DNA from 2 places in the Sporosarcina sp. So3-204 genome. Region 2 is predicted to be linked to the other one. Evidence: riboswitches for the same ligand, from Rfam matches in the RefSeq annotation. Region 2 holds a riboswitch; the other holds the start of a gene.
What was found. A riboswitch is a leader RNA that binds a small molecule or an ion and turns the genes downstream of it on or off. The one in region 2 is predicted to bind S-adenosylmethionine.
Positions count from the first base shown of each region.

Region 1: another riboswitch for S-adenosylmethionine. It lies ahead of metK (methionine adenosyltransferase); the one in region 2 lies ahead of AC3RV6_RS01040 (O-acetylhomoserine aminocarboxypropyltransferase/cysteine synthase family protein).

Region 1 covers NZ_CM176485.1:2,771,656-2,778,001, forward strand. The annotation lists gene AC3RV6_RS13580 (LytTR family DNA-binding domain-containing protein) at 1-641, shown strand, start outside; gene scpC (succinyl-CoA:acetate CoA-transferase ScpC) at 794-2,314, shown strand; gene metK (methionine adenosyltransferase) at 2,479-3,684, opposite strand; SAM riboswitch class I at 3,874-3,993, opposite strand; gene pckA (phosphoenolpyruvate carboxykinase (ATP)) at 4,180-5,766, shown strand; gene AC3RV6_RS13600 (alpha/beta hydrolase family protein) at 5,810-6,346, opposite strand, start outside.
Region 2 covers NZ_CM176485.1:204,134-210,479, forward strand. The annotation lists gene AC3RV6_RS01010 (DsrE/DsrF/DrsH-like family protein) at 1-435, shown strand, start outside; gene AC3RV6_RS01015 (rhodanese-like domain-containing protein) at 466-759, shown strand; gene AC3RV6_RS01020 (sulfurtransferase TusA family protein) at 814-1,383, shown strand; gene AC3RV6_RS01025 (MBL fold metallo-hydrolase) at 1,389-2,513, shown strand; gene AC3RV6_RS01030 (sulfurtransferase TusA family protein) at 2,543-2,770, shown strand; gene AC3RV6_RS01035 (sulfite exporter TauE/SafE family protein) at 2,830-3,609, shown strand; SAM riboswitch class I at 3,712-3,828, shown strand; gene AC3RV6_RS01040 (O-acetylhomoserine aminocarboxypropyltransferase/cysteine synthase family protein) at 3,943-5,232, shown strand; gene AC3RV6_RS01045 (homoserine dehydrogenase) at 5,421-6,346, shown strand, end outside.

The DNA of each region.
Region 1 (6,346 bases), 1.2 Mb from region 2:
TGACGGTTTGTTTATTAATGGAAGGCTTGAATGAGCATTCATTAGAAGGAACATCCATTATCATAACCAATCAACAAAAAATTATTTATTATAAACCAAGTAAGCAAGTTGATTTAGGGATTCAAGTTGGGGATGAAATTCATAAGGAAACGATAACTTTTAAAGCGTTACAAAATAAAAAAAGAATTTCAGAGGAAAGAGATAGCCAAATTTTCGGCGTACAATACTATGGTATTGCTGTGCCAATTTTTAAGGATGGAATTGTTGAGGGAGCAGTTACATCCATCTATCCCCGAAAACCACAGTTATTGGTCTCCCCTTTTTTAACAGTTAAATCTTCTGACCGCTGGTTACCCATACATTTCAAAGATATCATTTATCTGGAAGCACAAAATAGAAAAACAAATGTCCATACTACAATTGAAAATTGTACACATAGATATAATATAAGCGAACTTGAATCATCATTGCCAGTAGATACTTTTATACGGTGTCACCGTTCTTATATAATAAATATCAATCATATAGAAGAAATACTTCCTGATTCGCACTCTACTTTTCTCTTAGTTATGTCGGGGAAAACTAAGATTCCCGTAAGTCAAAGTTATGCAAGTTACTTTAGGAAATTACTAAACTTTTAATGCTGTTCATTTTTAGCAATAACAAAATTTACTTCTTTATGTAGTGAATATCTTGCTTTAGTCAAAATAAAAGCCCTTTCAGTCACTTAATAGTTAATTAAGTCTCTATTACTGATATACTAGATACAAAATGATATAAGGTGGATGATGACGTGGAGAAAGATCTTAGTAAAGTTATTCGCAATGCTGCATTTGAAGGCAAAGTAGTATCAGCAGATGAAGCAGCATCATGGATTGAAGATGGAATGACACTAGGTATGAGTGGTTTTACACTTTTCGGAGAACCAAAAGTATTTCCACAAGCTTTAGCAAATAGAGGACAAAATGAAAAATTCAAAGTAAACCTGTATACTGGCGCTTCTATGGGGCCAGCTGCTGACCAATCGATGGCTGAAGCAGGAATTATTAATATGCGTATTCCTTATCAAGGTAACCCTGTTTTACGTAATAAAATCAATACTGGTGAAGTATTTTATATCGATCAACATTTATCACATTCAGCAGAACTTATTCGTCAAGGCGTTCTTGGTCCAATCGACTATGCAATTATTGAAGCTGCAGCAATTACTGAAGATGGTTTAATCATTCCAACAGGCTCAGTTGGAAACTCTCCAATTTTTGTGCAAGAAGCTAAACATGTAATTATTGAACTTAACTTATCTGCTCCAAAAGAATATGAAGGACTTCATGATATCTATATTCCTAAAGACCAAGGCAGTGAGCGTGAAGCAATTCCAGTATATGATATTGGCACACGCATTGGTGAAATAGGTATTCGTGTAGATCCTAGTAAAGTTCGTGGAATCGTATTATCTGAAGAACCAGATATCCCATCTCCACTATTCGAACCTAACGAAGAGACGCAAGAAATCGCTAATAACTTATTACACTTTTTTGAAGAAGAAGTTAAAGCAGGCCGTTTAACTGAAGAATTGGCTCCATTACAATCAGGTGTTGGTTCTGTTGCGAATGCAGTACTTAATGGGATGAAAAATTCAAACTTTAAAGATATTGTAGTTGCTTCAGAAGTTCTACAAGATGGTGTTTTTGATTTAATTGATGCAGGAGTAGTTAAATTTGCATCAGCGACAGCATTTTCACTTTCTAAGAAACGCGTAGATAATTTAGCAGCAGATTTAGTTAAATATAAAGATAAAATTGTATTTAGACCACAAGAGATTTCTAACCATCCGGAAGTTATTCGTCGACTTGGAATCATTTCTTTCAACACTGCGTTGGAAGTTGATATTTACGGAAACGTAAACTCTACTCATGTAAGTGGAACGAAAGTAATGAATGGAATTGGCGGTTCTGGAGACTTTGCTCGAAATGCAAGAATCTCTATTTTCGTAACACAGTCAACAGCAAAAGGTGGAGCTATCTCTACAATCGTTCCATTCGTTTCGCATGTTGACCATACAAACCACGATGTAGATGTAATCGTTACTGAACAAGGCTATGCAGACCTTCGTGGACTTGCACCTACTCAAGCAGCAGAACGTATTATTGAAAATTGTGTTCACCCTGACTATAAGGCACAAGCAAGAGCTTACTTTGAAGAAGCGAAAGCTAGAGGTGGTCAAACGCCACATATTCTAGAAAAAGCATTTTCATGGCATACGAATCTTGCTTCACACGGAACAATGCATGACAAATCAGCAGTAGAAAAGTAATCTATTACTTAAAAAGAGTTGAATGGATAATATCCACTCAACTCTTTTTGTTTTTGAAAAACAGAAAATATAAAAAGCACTATAGTTTGCACGAAACTACTTGCACAAGTCTAAAAGAAATCAAAAAACGCAGATAGGAGGTTCCCCTCACTACCTGCGTACAATTATTTAACTAACAGAGCTACTTTTTCATTTAACAAATTAGCTTTATCTGTTTGCTCCCACGGTAGACTGATATCCGTCCGACCGAAATGACCGTATGCAGCCGTTTGTTTGTATATCGGACGACGTAAATCAAGCATTTTAATAATTCCTGACGGGCGTAAATCAAATAGATCGCGAACGATTTCAACAAGTTTACTTTCTTCGACTGTGCCTGTTCCAAATGTGTCAACTGCAATAGATACAGGTTGTGCGACACCGATTGCATAAGCAAGTTGAACTTCACAGCTTTCAGCAAGTCCTGCAGCGACAATATTTTTTGCCACATAACGAGCAGCATAAGAAGCGGAACGATCGACTTTAGTCGCGTCTTTCCCACTAAATGCACCACCACCATGTCGTGCATAACCACCGTAAGTATCAACGATAATTTTACGACCTGTTAAGCCTACATCACCTTGCGGACCACCAATTACAAAACGGCCAGTAGGATTGATGAAATACTTCGTTTCTGCATCCAGTAATTCAGCTGGAACAACTGGTTCGATAACATACTTTCGAATGTCACGCTTAATCTCTTCAAGCGTAGCATCAGGATCATGCTGTGTTGAAATAACAATTGTATCAATACGTTGCGGCTTATTATCCTCATCGTACTCAACTGTTACTTGTGTTTTTCCATCCGGACGTAAGTAAGTAAGAATACCTTCTTTTCTCACTTGCGCAAGTTTCCGTGCTAGCCTATGTGACATACTAATAGGTAGAGGCATCAATTCTGGAGTTTCATTACAAGCGTATCCAAACATCAATCCTTGATCCCCTGCCCCAATTGCCTCAAGCTCATCATCTGTCATTGATCCTTCACGAGCTTCCAGGGCATTATCTACACCTGCAGCTATATCTGCAGATTGTTCGTCGATTGCAGTTAAAACAGCAGAAGTTTCACAATCGAAGCCATATTTCGCATTAGTATAACCTATTTGTTTTACTGTTTCTCTAACTACTTTCGGAATGTCGACATATGTAGTTGTAGAAATTTCACCTGCAACAAGAACAAGTCCTGTAGTTATAGTTGTTTCGCAAGCGACTCTAGCATTTGGATCCTCTTCTAATATCGCATCCAAAATAGCATCAGAAATCTGATCACACATCTTGTCTGGGTGTCCCTCTGTCACTGATTCCGATGTAAAAAGTCGGCGGTTCGTCATATGATTTCCTCCTAATAACCTACGAGATTGATACGGTACTCACTTTCCCATGTAACACCTGATTTACAGGGGATCGATTTCCAAACCATTACGAGTTACGTACACGAGGTTTAAGGGCAATCGTAGCAAAAAAGCCCTCCGCTCACGTAAAACACATGAGGAAAGGCGTATGTTTGTAAGCACCCTTCACTCTTATCGTCCAAGGATTTGCACCTTGCATCAGGTTTGGCACCTATACACTAACAGTAAATGTTATTGCAGGTTGCCGGGTTTCTCAGGGGCTGCCCCTCCACCAGCTCAGGATAAGAGTATCCGTTCATTAATACATATTACGTAATAAATCGAAATATGTCAAACTTCTTTATGTATAAAATGTGAAAGATGTAATTATTATAGTAAATTAATTTAAATGTGTTATACTAATTCAAGAATAGGATGTTAATCAACAAAGACACCCAAGTAAATGGGAAATCAAGTAAAGGACGGTAAACAAATATGATCTCAGTTAGCGTTAATGACGAGCTTAAAAATCTTCTTTCAGGCGAAAATGTGCACACACAACTTTCAGTTCCACAACTTGTAGAAAAAGCAGTATCACGTGGAGAAGCTGCACTTTCAGCGGATGGTGCAGTAGCAGCACGTACAGGAAAATATACTGGCCGTTCACCTAAAGACAAGTATATCGTCGAAGAAGCAACATCTAAAGACAAAATCGATTGGGGCAATATAAACCGTCCAATTTCTATAGAAGTCTTTAATTCATTATATGAAAAAGTAATTGCTCACTTAAGTAAAAAAGACGAATTATATGTTTTTAAAGGATTTGCTGGTGCAGATACAGCATCACGGTTATCGATTCAAGTTGTAAATGAATATGCGTGGCAAAACCTTTTTGTACATCAATTATTTATTCGTCCAACTGAGGAAGAATTGGCGTCTCATAAAGCACAATTCACAGTTATTGCAGCACCATCTTTTAAGGCTAATCCAGCAGTAGATGGAACCAATTCAGAAACTTTTATTATTGTAAATATAGAAAAGCAAATTGTACTTATTGGTGGAACTGAGTATGCAGGCGAGATGAAAAAATCAATCTTCTCAGTTATGAACTATTTACTACCTGAAAATAATATTATGCCAATGCACTGTTCTGCAAACGTCGGTGAAGATGGCGATGTCGCTTTATTCTTTGGTCTATCTGGTACTGGTAAAACTACTTTATCTGCAGATGGCAATCGTAAACTAATTGGTGATGATGAACATGGCTGGTCTGACAATGGCGTATTTAACATTGAAGGCGGATGTTATGCGAAATGTGTTGGGCTTTCAGAAGAAAAAGAACCAGAAATTTTCAGTGCGATTCGATTTGGTGCAGTTCTAGAAAACGTAGTGCTAGATCCAATTACACGTACTCCTGATTATAACGATACTTCATTAACAGAAAACACACGTGCTGCTTACCCAATTGATGCAATCGACAATATTGTCGTGCCATCTGTTGCAGGGCATCCAAAAACAATTGTATTTCTAACAGCTGATGCTTCTGGCGTTTTCCCACCTATTTCAAAATTAACGAAAGAGCAAGCTATGTACCATTTCTTAAGTGGTTATACTTCAAAACTTGCTGGTACTGAGCGTGGAATTACGGCACCTGAAGCAACATTCTCAACATGCTTTGGTTCACCATTTTTACCACTACATGCAACTGTATATGCTGAAATGCTTGGTAATAAAATTGATGAGCATGATGCACAAGTATACCTTGTAAATACTGGTTGGACTGGCGGTGTTTATGGCGTGGGAAGCCGTATGAACTTAAAATATACGCGTACAATGGTTCGTGCAGCAATAAATGGTGAGTTAAATAATGTTGAAACCGAAGTAAATGCAATATTTGGCTTGCATATGCCAAAAGAGATTCCTGGTGTACCTTCAGAAGTACTTAACCCGCGTAAGACATGGGCAAATGGTGAGGAATATGATAAAAAAGCTAAAGAGCTTTCGAATCTATTCCAAGAAAACTTTAAAAAGTTCGGTAATGTTTCAAAAGATATCTCTGAAAAAGGCGGACCAATAGCATAATAAAAAAACGTCATGTATTTTAATACATGACGTTTTATTAATTTTATTGTGCCTTCATCCAGGCGCATACTCCTTTTAAAACATTTAAGTTCTCAACGGGCGGTATATAATGTGAGTATTTTGGGAAATACCTCGTTTCAACTACCTTCTTTTTATCAAGTAAAGCATTTTCAAGTAATAAAGCTTGTTCAAATGAAACATTTGTATCAAGTATTCCGTGAACAATAAGTACGGGTGCAGTAATATCATTTATTCGAAATAATGCGGTTCGTTCCCGGTAGGCATCCGGGTTATTATTAGGTGTTCCTCCTATCACACGTTTCATCATTCGGCGCAAATCTTTTCGCTCTTTATACATAAAAATAATGTCGGAAACGCCGCCCCATGTAACAATTGAAGTAATGTCATCCCTTAAAATTCCAGTCCACAAGGCCATAATCCCGCCACGTGAAAATGCAAAAAGATGAATCCGATTTCGATTTACTTTAGTACACTGCTTTAGAACTTCAATCGCATTGACAGCATCAAAAAGATCATCACCCGCAAATTCATCCCGTCCTTCTCCCCCTCGATTCCCACG
Region 2 (6,346 bases):
TATGATAAAGCGATGGCTGCTTATATTATTGCGAATGGAGCAGCGGCTTATGATCATGAAGTAACGATATTCCATACATTTTGGGGTCTGAACGCGTTACGAAAAGATGAGCAAGTTCCGGTTAAGAAAAACTTGTTAGAAAAAGTATTTGGCAAAATGATGCCACGTGGTGCAGATAAGATGGGTATTTCAAAAATGAATTTTGCGGGTATGGGTCCAAAAATGATTAAACATGTCATTAAAAAGCATAATGCAATGACTTTACCGCAGCTAATTGAAATGGCAGAAGAGCAAGAGGTTAAGCTTGTTGCTTGTACGATGACCATGGATCTCCTTGGATTACGTCAAGAAGAACTGCTAGACGGCATTGAGTATGCTGGAGTCGCCGCATATCTCGGCAATGCGCAAGATGGAAATGTGAACTTATTTATCTAATGGATGAAGCTTACAAGGAGAGGTTAAGAAATGACAACAACGACTATAGAAGTTGAAAAATTACTAGCGCAAAAAGAACCTCTTCACATTATAGATGTGCGTGAAGTGGATGAAGTTCGTAATGGGAAAATTCCAGGAGCTATTAACATCCGGCTAGGCTTACTAGAGGCTCGTATGAATGAGTTGGATAAAAAGAAAGAATATATAAAGGTCTGTCAATCAGGTGGGCGTAGCGGTCAAGCGACAAACTTTTTAAAAAAATGGGGATATCAAGCTGTTAATATGATAGGCGGTATGCAAGCTTATAAAGGCCCGATCGAGTAATTTTTTTAATTAAAAAATATACCCATACACGTATAGGTAAAAGGAGAAGATGGAATGATAAAAGTAGATTTTGTACTAGATGCAAAACAATTAGCATGTCCAATGCCAATTGTTAAAACGAGAAAAGCTGTTAAAGAGTTAGAACCTGGAAATGTAATCGAAGTGCAAGCAACGGATAAAGGATCAACTGCAGACTTAAAAGCTTGGGCAGAAGGAGTAGGTCATGACTATCTTGGAACAATAGAAGAAGAAGGGGTGCTGAAACACTATGTTCGTAAAACGAGTGGAGAAGAAAAGAATGAGACGAAGCATCCACATGTCATTTCAAATGAAGCATTACAAGCTATTTTGAATGAAAAGCCAATCATACTTGATGTTCGTGAATCTGCGGAGTATGCATTCAATCATATTCCAGGGACGCAGTCTATTCCTTTGGCGGATTTAGAAAATGTAGTTGATAGTTTTGATAAAGAAGCGGATATTTACGTCATTTGTCGTACAGGTAATCGTAGTGATGTCGCGGCTCAGAAGTTAACCGAAGAAGGATTTAAATATGTGAAAAATGTTATACCAGGTATGAGTCAATGGAATGGACTTACGGAAAATACGGCGGGGGGCTTATGAGTATGATGGCTATATCGATGTCTGCAAGTGAAATCGCAAAAAAAGTTGTGAACAAGGAATCATTTTTTATTTTAGATGTAAGAAATAGTGATGCGTTTGATGATTGGAAAATAGAAGGGAAAAATATTCAATACCTTAATATTCCCTATTTTGATTTGTTAGATGGGGTTGAGGAAATAATGGATCAACTTCCCGAGGATCAGGACATTGTTGTCGTCTGTGCGAAAGAAGGTTCCTCATTAATGGTAGCCGAGATGATCGCTGAAGAAGGGCGCGACGTTTATTATTTAGCAGGCGGCATGAAGATGTGGAGTGAACATTTAGAACCGGTAAAAATTGGTGATTTGAAGAATGGTGGAGAATTATATCAATTCGTTCGAATAGGTAAAGGATGCTTGTCTTATATGGTTGTCTCAAATGGCGAGGCAGCTATTATTGATGCAACGCGTATGACGGATGTGTTTATAAAATTTGCGGAAAAACTAAATGTAACGATTAAGCATGTGTTAGATACGCATCTTCATGCAGACCATATTTCCGGGGGTAGGGAAATCGCAACACAAGTAGGTGGAACATATTGGCTGCCACCCAAAGATGCCGTAGAGGTTACATTTTCATATGGAGCATTGGAAGAAGGAAAAGTGATTACGATTGGGCATACGTCAATTGACATTCAACCACTTTATTCTCCAGGCCACACAATTGGTTCAACTTCATTTATTGTAGACGACCAATATTTATTGTCTGGCGATATTCTTTTCATCGACTCGATTGGACGTCCTGATCTTGCAGGACTTGCCGAGGATTGGGTTGGGGATTTAAGGGAGACATTGTACACACGTTACAAAAAGTTAGCAAAAGATCTCATTGTTCTTCCAGCGCATTTTATGGTGATTGAAGAATTAAATGCAGATGGAAGTGTGTCAGAGAAAATTGGTACTTTATTTGCAGAAAATCATGGTCTAAATATTGAGAGTGAAATTGAATTTAGAAAGCTTGTAACGGAAAACTTACCGCCACAGCCAAATGCTTATCAAGAAATTCGTAAAGTGAATATGGGTCACATAAACCCTGATGAAGAAACGCAACGTGAAATGGAAATAGGGCCAAATCGTTGTGCGGTAAGATAACTTTTTAAAATTTGAGGAGGAAAATTGAAATGAAAGTAGATAAAGTATTAGATGCAAAAGGCTTAGCGTGTCCGATGCCTATTGTGAGAGCAAGGAAAGTGATGAAGGAAATGGCAACAAATGAGGTGCTAGAAATTCTGGCCACTGATAAAGGTTCTGTTGCAGATTTAGCTGCTTGGTCAAAATCAGGTGGTCACGAGTTACTGAAACATGAAGAATCAAATGGCATTTTTACGTTTTGGATTAAAAAAGGATAATGAATATGGGGGTATCTTGATAGAGAGATACCCTTGTTTTTTTGAAAGGAGTTGATGTGATGAGTTTCACATTCATCATCATGCTATTTGCCATTGGATTTATCGGTTCCTTTGTTTCTGGTTTGGTTGGAATTGGTGGTGCAATTATTAATTATCCGATGTTATTATATATCCCCTCTCTACTAGGGTTTGCAGCATTCTCTTCGCATGAAGTTTCAGGGATTAGTGCGGTACAAGTATTATTTGCAACACTATCAGGCGTGTGGGCTTATCGTAAAAGTGACTACATTAACAAAAAACTAGTTATATATATGGGATCCAGCATCATTATCGGGAGTTTTATAGGTGGTTTTGGGTCAACCGCGATGTCTGAAGGAGCTGTGAATTTCGTATACGGCATTTTAGCGACAATAGCAGCAGTTATGATGTTCATTCCGAAAAAGCAGTTAGATGATGTTCCAGCTGATCAATTAATATTTAATCATTGGTTAGCGGCGGCATTTTCTTTTATTGTTGGAATTGCAGCAGGAATTGTAGGCGCAGGTGGTGCTTTTATTCTTGTACCAATTATGTTGGTTGTGTTGAAAATACCTACTCGAATGACAATTGCGACTTCACTAGCAATTACACTTATTTCCTCGATCGGGTCAACAATTGGCAAGGTGTCAACTGATCAAGTGCTTTACGGACCTGCATTGGTCTTGATTGTAGCTAGTTTAATCGCTGCACCATTAGGCGTGAAGATTGGGCGGAAATCAAATACGAAAGTATTGCAAGGGGTTTTAGCGTTCCTTATTTTAGGGACGGCTATTAAAATATGGCTAGACTTCTTATATTGAGTTGCTAGTATGAAACTTCAGAACAATTACTAAATAACGCTTGACATTCAATAGAGTGTCCCTCTATACTGTGTAACAAGATGGAAAACAGAATCAATCATACTCTTATCAAGAGCGGCAGAGGGAATAGGCCCTGTGATGCCCAGCAACCGGCAAGTTATGAACTTGCACAGGTGCTACTTCCTACAGTTTCGTGCAAACGATTCTGAAAGATAAGAGGAGGAATTAGCGAAAGCATAACCCTCTTCTTAAGTGAAGGGGGTATTTTTATTTTCTGAAATTATCCCTAACGCACCCGTATATCTATCTAAAAAACACTGGAGGTAATAGAAAATGACAAACTTAAAACCTGAAACACAATTATTGCACGGCGGACAACAACCAGATCCAACAACAGGATCACGCGCTGTACCAATTTATAGAACGACTGCATATGTATTCCCTGATACGGAACATGCACAAGGTGTATTTGCATTGCAAAAGGCAGGTAATATCTATTCCCGTATAACAAACCCTACTGTTGATGTGTTTGAACAGCGTGTTGCATTATTAGAAGGTGGTTCCGCAGCAGTTGCTTTATCTTCAGGTATGGCAGCAATTGCTTTCTCTGTTATGAATATCGCAGAAGCTGGGGATGAAATTATTGCAGCTAGCAACTTGTATGGTGGTACATTTAACTTATTTGCAGTAACACTTCCACGTTATGGTATTAATGTGAAGTTTGTTGATTCGACTGACCCTGAAAACTTCCGAGCAGCGATTACAGATAAAACGAAGGGGATATTTGCTGAAACTGTGGGTAACCCAAGTTTAAATGTTCTTGATATCGAGGCTGTTGCAAATATTGCACATGAAAATGGACTTCCATTACTTATTGACAATACATTCCCATCACCTTATGGTTCAAATCCAATTGAATTTGGTGCAGATGTGGTTATTCATTCAGCAACAAAATGGATTGGCGGACATGGTACAACAATCGGTGGCGTAGTTGTTGATGCTGGAAAGTTTGATTGGACGCAAGGAAGATTTTCTGGCTTTACGGAGCCGGACACGACGTATCATGGTCTTCGATACGGTATCGATGCAGCAGGCGCGGCATTTGCAACGAAACTTCGAGTTCAATTATTACGCGACTTTGGCCCTTGCTTAAATCCGGATAGTGCATTTAATTTCTTACAAGGACTTGAGACGCTTCATTTACGAGTTCCAAGACATAATGAAAATGCGTTAGCAGTTGTGAAATTCTTGAAAGAACATCCTTCTGTAGAATGGGTTAACTATAATGGGCTTGAAGATCATCCATCTTATGAGCTCGGGAAAAAATATTTGAAAAACGGCTTTGGTTCAATTGTAAACTTTGGTATTAAAGGTGGACGTGATGAGGGTCGTAAAGTAATTGATAACGTGAAAATCTGGTCGCATGTTGCAAATGTTGGGGATGCGAAGTCACTTATTATACATCCTGCTTCAACGACACATCAACAGTTGAGTGCTAAAGATTTAGTAAAGTCGGGCGTTTCTGAAGATTTGATTCGTCTATCAGTCGGACTTGAATCTGTAGAAGATACGATTGCAGATCTAGCCCAAGCGATTGAAATAGCGGTTCCGGTAAACGTTTAACTAAATTAGGTTAAGTTCCAACTTAAAGTAGTTACTAGTGCCGAAAATACCGGCTGTCGGATGTTACTGATCTCCAGGGGTATTTTTCGAATGAGCCCAAAAAGGTCTGGAAGCAATTACACAGGGTTGTGGTGGAAGGCGAATGTTTTTTTGGATAATTTGATTGAGTAGTTTATGGAGGTGGCGAAATGTCATCAATCAAAGTAGCTATATTAGGCTTTGGTACTGTAGGAGAAGGTATTTACAAAGTTTTAAATGAAAAAAAAGAACAAATCAAAAAGAATACAGGTTATACAATTGAAGTTGCAGCAATCCTGGTGCGAGACAAGACCAAAGATCGTCTAGTTGCGCCCGATGTGCTTATTACAGATAATATTAATGAAATATTGTTAAACTCAGATATAGATGTGCTTTTTGAAGCGATAGTTGGCGAGGAACCTGCTTACACATATCTTTCTGAAGCAATAGAAAAGAGATTCCATATCATTACAGCGAATAAAACGATGTTTGCAAAACATGGTTCTGCACTGGTGAAGCATGCTGAATTACGGGATGTTCAAGTTGGTTATGAAGCGACAACTGCCGGCGGTGTACCGATTATCCGAACCGTGACAAACTTATTGCAAGGAGATTGTGTGAGACGTATTCAAGGGGTGTTGAATGGGACTTCGAACTTCATTTTAACAAAAATGAGGGAAGAAGGAATTCCGTTTAAGGCGGCACTGGATGAAGCGCAGGTGCTTGGATTTGCAGAAGTAGACCCCGCTGATGATATAAGTGGGAGAGACGCGTTTCGGAAATTAATGATTCTAAGTATGTTGGTATTTGAAGGTCAGCCAAAATGGGAAGATGTTCCGGTTGTTGGTGTTGACAAAATTACTGTGGAAGATGTCATGCTAGCAACGAAAGAAAATCTACGTTATCGACATGTTGCTGATATTTCGGTAGATAATGACGGTGTACTACGGGGAACTGTAGGACCGATTCTTGTGGGCGTAGATCATCCATTATACGGTGTCGATGGTGTGGATAATGCAGTCATTATTAATACTGAATATCTCGGTTCTTTAACGCTCATTGGCCCAGGTGCAGGTATGTATCCTACAGCTAGTGC